2 linked regions of the Luteolibacter sp. LG18 genome follow. The protein of the gene in region 1 interacts with the protein of each later gene in a pairwise test. Links are inferred from orthologs where the notes say so. Each region holds a gene or a part of one and is shown on either strand. Other genes may lie near its edges. The genes, in order: ftsA and llg_RS17720.

Region 1 (3,212 bases):
GGGTGAGCTTCTTCGGCGGCGCGGGCGGCACGAAGCTCTCGGACGGCTCCAGCACCGGTTCCTCGGAGGCGCGGCTCAGGGAATCGCGCGGGCCGCCGGTGAGCGAGTCTTCCGGCAGGGCGCTGATGAGCGTGATGCTCAGGCTGTCTCCCATGGTGGGATCGACGGCCGCGCCGAAAAGCACGTGGGCGCGCTCCGGGATGAACTTTTGCAGGCGCTGCATCAGCAGCTCGATTTCATAAAGGGTGAGGTCCTCGCCGCCGCAGAGGTGGACGAGCACGGTGCGGGCGTCCTTGAGCAGCGCGCCCTGGTCGAGCAGCGGGCTGGCCAGCACGTTGCGCAGCGCGCGGCTGGCGCGGTCCTTGCCCTGGGCGATGCCGGAGCCGAAGAGGCAGCGGGAGCGGGTGGTCCGCAGCGCGCTCATCAGGTCATCGAGGCCGACATTGATCAGGCCGGGGCGGACGACGAGGCGGATGACGGCCTTGATCGACTCGGAGATCATGCGGTCCGCGGCGGAGAAGGCCTCGTGGATGCCCTGCTTGGCGAGGACGAGCTCGCCCATGCGGTTGTTGTCGAAGGTGACCAGCGCGTTGGAAAGGACGGCCAGCTCGTTGAGCGCGGTCTCGGCCTGCTCGCGGCGGCGGCGGCCTTCGAAGGCGAAGGGCATGGTGGCGAAGACCACCACGAAGGCACCTTCCTCGCGGGCGATGCGGGTCAGGATCGGCGCGGCGCCGGAGCCGGTGCCACCGCCGAGACCGGTGCAGAGGAAGACGATGCGGCGGCCTTTCAGCGAGGCGCGGATCTCGTCCTCCGCCTCCAGGATCGCCTGATGGCCGAGATCGGGATCGCCGCCGGAGCCGAGGCCCTTGGTGAGGTTGCGGCCGAGCTGGATCTTCTCACCGGCCACGCAGGCGGAGAGCGTGCGGATGTCGGTATTGAGGGCCAGCAGCTCGGCGCCTTCGAGGCCATCGAGGGCCACGCGCTCGAGCATGTTCGCGCCGGCGCCACCGAGGCCGACGATCTTCACGGAAGAGGTCGGGATGGTGGTCTGGGGTTCGCGGGAATAGGAGATCATGGACGTAAAAGGGAAAGCAGCTTGGGAAATGGAAAAGCAGGCGGGGGATCAGCGGCCGAAGGGCCACAGGGCACGGCCGATGCGGCCGAAGAATCCGGGGGTAGCCACGCGTTCGGCGTCCAGCACCTGGGCGTAGCGGATGAGACCGAGGGCGGTCGTGTACTGGGGGTCCTTGAAGTTCGACTGGATGCCGCTGACTTCCGGCGGCTCGGGGCGGTAGATGTCGCGTCCGAAGACATCGAACGCCAATTCCCCGAATCCTCGCATGAGGCTGGTGCCGCCGGACAGGAAAATCCCGGTGCCGATCTTCTCGACGGAGCCCTCGGGCAACCGGCGCTTCACCAGCCGCAGGGTTTCCTCCAGGCGCTGGCGGATCACCTCGTTGAGCACCTGGCGGCGCACCTCGGCCTCGGCGAAGCCTTTTTCATCAATGACTTTCACCGATCCCACCGAGCGGGCGGGGTCGGCGGAGGCGTCGCCCTCCTTGATTTTCAGGCCCTCGGCCTTGGTGAAGGGCAGGCCGGTCACCAGGTGGATGTCATTGGTGATGTGGTCGCCGCCCACCGGGATGCTGCCGGAGGCCGCGATCGAGCCGCCGAGGTAAAGGGCGTAGTCGGTGGTGCCACCGCCGATGTCGATCACCAGCGCGCCGCGCTCGCGGTCCTCGCGGGACAGCGCCACTTGGGCCACGGCGATCGGGGCGAAGACGACGTCATCGACGTCCAGCGGCATCTCGCGGACGCACTTGATGCTGTTCTGGATGCGGCTGCCGATGCCGTGGATGACATGGAAATCCGCTTCCACGGTGCGACCGAAGAGGCCCACCGGGCTGGTCGCCTGCTCCAGCCCATCGAGGCGGAACTGGCGGACAATGCTGTGGAGATAGACGTGGTCGGGCGGGATGTGGACCTCGCGGGCGATGTCCTTGGCCTCCTCGACGTGCTCCGGCGCGACCTGCTGCTCACCCTCCGGCAGGCGGAAGGTGCCGAGGTTGTTCTCGCCGAGGATGTGGGAGCCGGTCACGGACAGGAACACGCTGCCGATCTCGACATCGCTGGCGTCCTCCGCCTTCACCAGCGCGTCCTTCACGCAGGCGCGGGCCTGGGGGAAATCGTAGATCTCGCCCTTCCGCACGCCGGCGGACTTCGTCATGCCCACCCCGAGGATTTTCACCGCGCCGTCGGACTTCACCTCGCCGACGACCATACAGGTCTTGCTGGTTCCGATTTCGAGTCCGACGTGGATTTTCGTGCGAGGCATTGGGGCGATGGAAAGCTAAGGGCGGCGGTCAGTTCCGGTTGAGCAGGGACTTGAGATCCTTGGAGCGGCGGTCGTTCCGGATCTCCTCCCTGGTCGGTTCCGGCACCGGAGTGGCGCGGGGTGGAACGGGTTCCTCGCGGAGGGTAATGGGAATGTTGCGCTGCGGGATCAAGCTGATCGTGGCGATCCCGTAACCCTCGCGTGACGCGTGATCAAGCGCGGTGACAAAATCCGCGATCTGACGCGTCTGATTGTCGAAGCCGAAGGTGGCCACGGTGCCGCTGCGGGTGGTGAGGTGCATCGACCAGGCGTTCGGCTGCTCGATGCGGTCGATCCAGCGGGTGGCGTCCGGATCGGCGGCGATGGCGGAATCCAGCAGGCGGAAGCAGCGTTTCACCTCCGGGTGGGACAGGGTGGCACCGGTCGCCAGCGCGGCCTCATCCTTCTTCGGTACCATCACCACGGGCAGGTCGCGGGCGTCCTGCCATTGCAGGGCCGGGCAGGCGTAGACCACACCGGTGGCGTCCACCAGCAGGCCGCCGGTGCGGCGGATGCCGGTCGGCTCGGTGCCGCTCACGGCCACCCACGCGCGCGGGGTGCGGGCAGTGACGGTCACGGCGAGGGTGGAGGGCAGGTGGCGCTCCACGCTCACGGCGGCGATTTCCGGGCGGGCGGCGAGGCGGGCGCGCATCTCCTCCACGTCCAGCTTGAAGAGATTGGCATGCAGGTCGATGCCCGCGGCGTCCACCAGCCCGGCCTCGTCGAGCGCCTGGTTGGGATTGAGGGAGAGCTGGCGGAGCTGGAACTCCGGATTGCGGAGGAAGGCGCGCTGCACGCCATACCATCCGCCGTAGATCAAAGCGCCGAGCAAGGCCAA
Region 2 (3,114 bases), 1.5 Mb from region 1 along the record:
GCAGCGCCTCCACCGGCTGATTGTAGATCTCCGGGTCTCCACCCGCAGGTCCCAGCGTGTTCTGGGCGTCCCACAGGAAACCGCCGAGGAAGGCCAGCACCAGCATGGTGGGCGTGCCGACGGTGACCGCGGCGCAGAGGAACACGAGCTGGACCAGCAGGATACGCGCGTTGTGCAGGCCGGTGAAGGCCGGCAGGAACTGCTGCAGCACGAAGGCGGCCAGAACCAGGAGAATGGTGATGAGGGTGTAGCGGATCACGGTTTCTTGTCGGCTTTGAGCAGCACGACAAAGACTGTTTCCAGATCCGCGAAGTTCACCGAGGGACGGACGAGAGCTTCGGAATCCAGAGAGCCTTTTTCGACGGACTCGACGGTTCCCAAAAGGATATTGGCCGGGAACAAGCCGCCCCGGCCGGTGGTGAAGACGCGCTGACCCTTCTTGATCGTCGCATCCTTGGATAAAAAGCGTAGCCGCAGCAAGGGTGTGCCTTCGAATTGTCCGCGCTGGCCGCTCAAGATCCCCACCTCCGGGGTTCCCTCGACCTTCGCGGACACCTGGCACTTCTCATCGGTCAGCAGCACCACGCTGGCGCGGTCCTGGCGGACGAGGTCCACCTTGCCGACGAGTCCTTCGTTGGAAAGCACCGGGAGCTGGGGCCCGATCTTGGAATCCTCCCCGCGGTCGATCTCCACCGTCTGCCACCAGGTGGTGGGCTGACGGCGGGTGATACGGGCGGCCACCACGTCGAACTTCGTGGCGGCGGTGAATTTCACGGCGTCCCGCAGGTTGGCGTTTTCCTTCTCCAGGTCGCGGAACCGGCCCTCGATGATTTCCAGCCGCCCGACCTTCTTTTCCGCTTCCTGCAGCCGGATCTCCAGTTCCTTCGAGTGCTGGGTCTCCTGCGTCATGGCGCGCGCCTTCGTCTCCAGCGTGGAGCCGGATTTCAAGAACGGCGAGATCGCGGAGTAATACCCCGTCTGGATCTCGCGCACGGCGTTTTCATTCCGGGTGAGAGCCCACACGGCCCCTCCCAGGAACAGCAACAACGCGATCAGGTTTTGCGGCTTCATGGCCAGTCAGCCTGCCGGCTCGGTTCAGCGGTCGGTGTTGGTCACCCGCTTCAGGAACGAGAGCTCCTGAAGGGCCTTGCCCGTGCCTTCGGCCACGGCGCTGAGCGGATCCTCCGCGATGTGAACCGGAAGGCCGGTCTCCTCGCGCAGCAGGCGGTCCAGGCCCTTGAGCAGGGCTCCGCCACCGGCCAGCACGATGCCGCGGTCCACGAGGTCCGCCGCGAGTTCCGGGGGACAACGCTCCAGGGTGGTGCGGACAGCGTCCACGATCGTGTTGAGAGGATCGGACATGGCCTCGCGGATTTCCTGCGAGGTGATGGTGATGGTTTTCGGTAGACCGGCGACGAGGTCGCGGCCCTTGACCTCCATGGTCATTTCCTTCGGCAGCGGCGCGGCCGAGCCGAGGCGGATCTTGATCTCCTCCGCGGTGCGCTCACCGATCATGAGGTTGTAGGCCCGCTTCATGTAGTTGATGATCGCCTCGTCCAGCTCATCGCCGGCGGTGCGGACGGAGCGGGCGTAAACGATGCCGGAAAGTGAAATGAGCGCCACCTCCGTGGTGCCGCCGCCGATGTCCACGATCATGTTGCCGGAGGCATCCTGCACCGGCAGGCCCACGCCGATCGCGGCCGCCATCGGTTCTTCGATCAGGTAGACCTCACGGGCACCCGCCTGCTCGGCGGACTCGCGCACCGCGCGGCGCTCCACCTCCGTGATGCCGGAGGGAATGGCGATCAGCACCCGCGGGTTCGACCGGCGGCGCGGATTCACCTTGCGGATGAAGTGGCGGAGCATGGCCTCCGTCACCTCGAAGTCGGCGATCACGCCATCCTTCAGCGGGCGGATCGCCACGATGTTGCCCGGCGTGCGCCCGAGCATGCGCTTGGCATCGTCGCCGACGGCGAGCACCTCGTTGGTGCCGGCCTTCACCGCGACCACCGACGGCTCGCGCAGCACGATGCCGTGGTCCTTGACATTGACGAGAGTGTTCGCGGTGCCGAGATCGATGCCGATGTCGTTGGAAAACCAGTTTCCGAAAAACTTTTTGAACATGGATGAGATGGGAAAATCAACGTGGTGCCTGATCGAACGGGTCCGAGGGGCGCTTGGGCAGCCGGATTGCGTGAGCCGGTGACAACCAAGGAGTTGGACGGAACCCCGCCGAAAGAGGCGGAAGTGTTGACAGCCCCCTGTGACAGGTCAAGCGGGAACGGTGTTCCACGCTTGTATTCTCAATGTTCCACGCGTTAGGGCCTCAGGACGCGGCGACCGCCGCCGCCTTGCCCGCGCGCCGGGCCAGGAACTCGTCCGCCAGCGCGCCATAGGCATTCGAGCCCGGGCCCACCGGATCGTGCTCGAAAATCGACTTCCCGTGGCTCGGTGCCTCCCCGATGCGGATGGTCCGCGGGATCACCGATTGATAGATTTGATCAGGGAAAAACTTCGAGACTTCCTCCACCACCTGGCGGGACAGCAGCGTGCGGCCATCGTACATCGTCATGACGATGCCTTCCAGGGTCAGCTCGTCATTCGCACCCGAGCCGCGGATCTGCTCCAGCACGTGCACGATCTTCGCAAGCCCTTCCAGACCAAACCATTCGCACTGCAGCGGGATGACGATTTCATCCGAGGCTGCGAGCGCGGAAGTCATCAGCACGCCTAGTGATGGGGGAGTGTCGAGGATGCAGTATTCAAACAGATCGTTCGGCTTCAGTCCCTGCAGGATGTTTCGCAGGCGGGTGAGGTGGTCCTCGGCGCGGGCGAGCTCGATTTCGACCCCCGCGAGGTCCATTTCCGACGGCACGATCGAGAGATTCTCGCGACCGGTCGGCAGCAACTGCTCAAACACCGTGCGCTCGCCGATCAACACCGGATACATGCTGCCGCCTTCCGGAACCTCGATGCCAAGACCGCTGGTGCAGTTCGCCTGCGGATCGAGGTCCACCAGCAGCACGCGCTGGCCACGCAGCGCGAGCGCGGCGGAGAGGTTCAGGGCGGTGGTCGTTTTACCGACGCCACCTTTTTGGTTGGCAATGGCGATGA

Evidence for each region.
Region 2: the proteins of ftsA (region 1) and llg_RS17720 interact in binary tests that used the Escherichia coli proteins (3 or more experiments, as listed by UniProt). The link is inferred for Luteolibacter sp. LG18 from one-to-one orthologs.

The regions. Positions count from the first base shown.
Region 1 is NZ_AP024600.1:2,986,758-2,989,969, forward strand. What follows is about bases 230-3,124. They hold ftsA (cell division protein FtsA), read right to left. Parts: upstream 2,336-3,124; coding sequence 1,124-2,335; downstream 230-1,123. Other genes in these bases: llg_RS12350 (hypothetical protein), read right to left, coding at 230-1,075; llg_RS12360 (FtsQ-type POTRA domain-containing protein), read right to left, coding at 2,364-3,124. Also shown: more of llg_RS12350, read right to left, coding at 1-229; more of llg_RS12360, read right to left, coding at 3,125-3,212. UniProt on the Escherichia coli protein: Essential cell division protein that assists in the assembly of the Z ring. May serve as the principal membrane anchor for the Z ring.
Region 2 is NZ_AP024600.1:4,487,695-4,490,808, forward strand. The notes cover bases 111-2,907. They hold llg_RS17720 (rod shape-determining protein), read right to left. Parts: upstream 2,125-2,907; coding sequence 1,096-2,124; downstream 111-1,095. Other genes in these bases: llg_RS17710 (hypothetical protein), read right to left, coding at 111-259; mreC (rod shape-determining protein MreC), read right to left, coding at 256-1,071; llg_RS17725 (ParA family protein), read right to left, coding at 2,327-2,907. Outside these bases: more of llg_RS17710, read right to left, coding at 1-110; more of llg_RS17725, read right to left, coding at 2,908-3,114. UniProt on the Escherichia coli protein: Forms membrane-associated dynamic filaments that are essential for cell shape determination. Acts by regulating cell wall synthesis and cell elongation, and thus cell shape.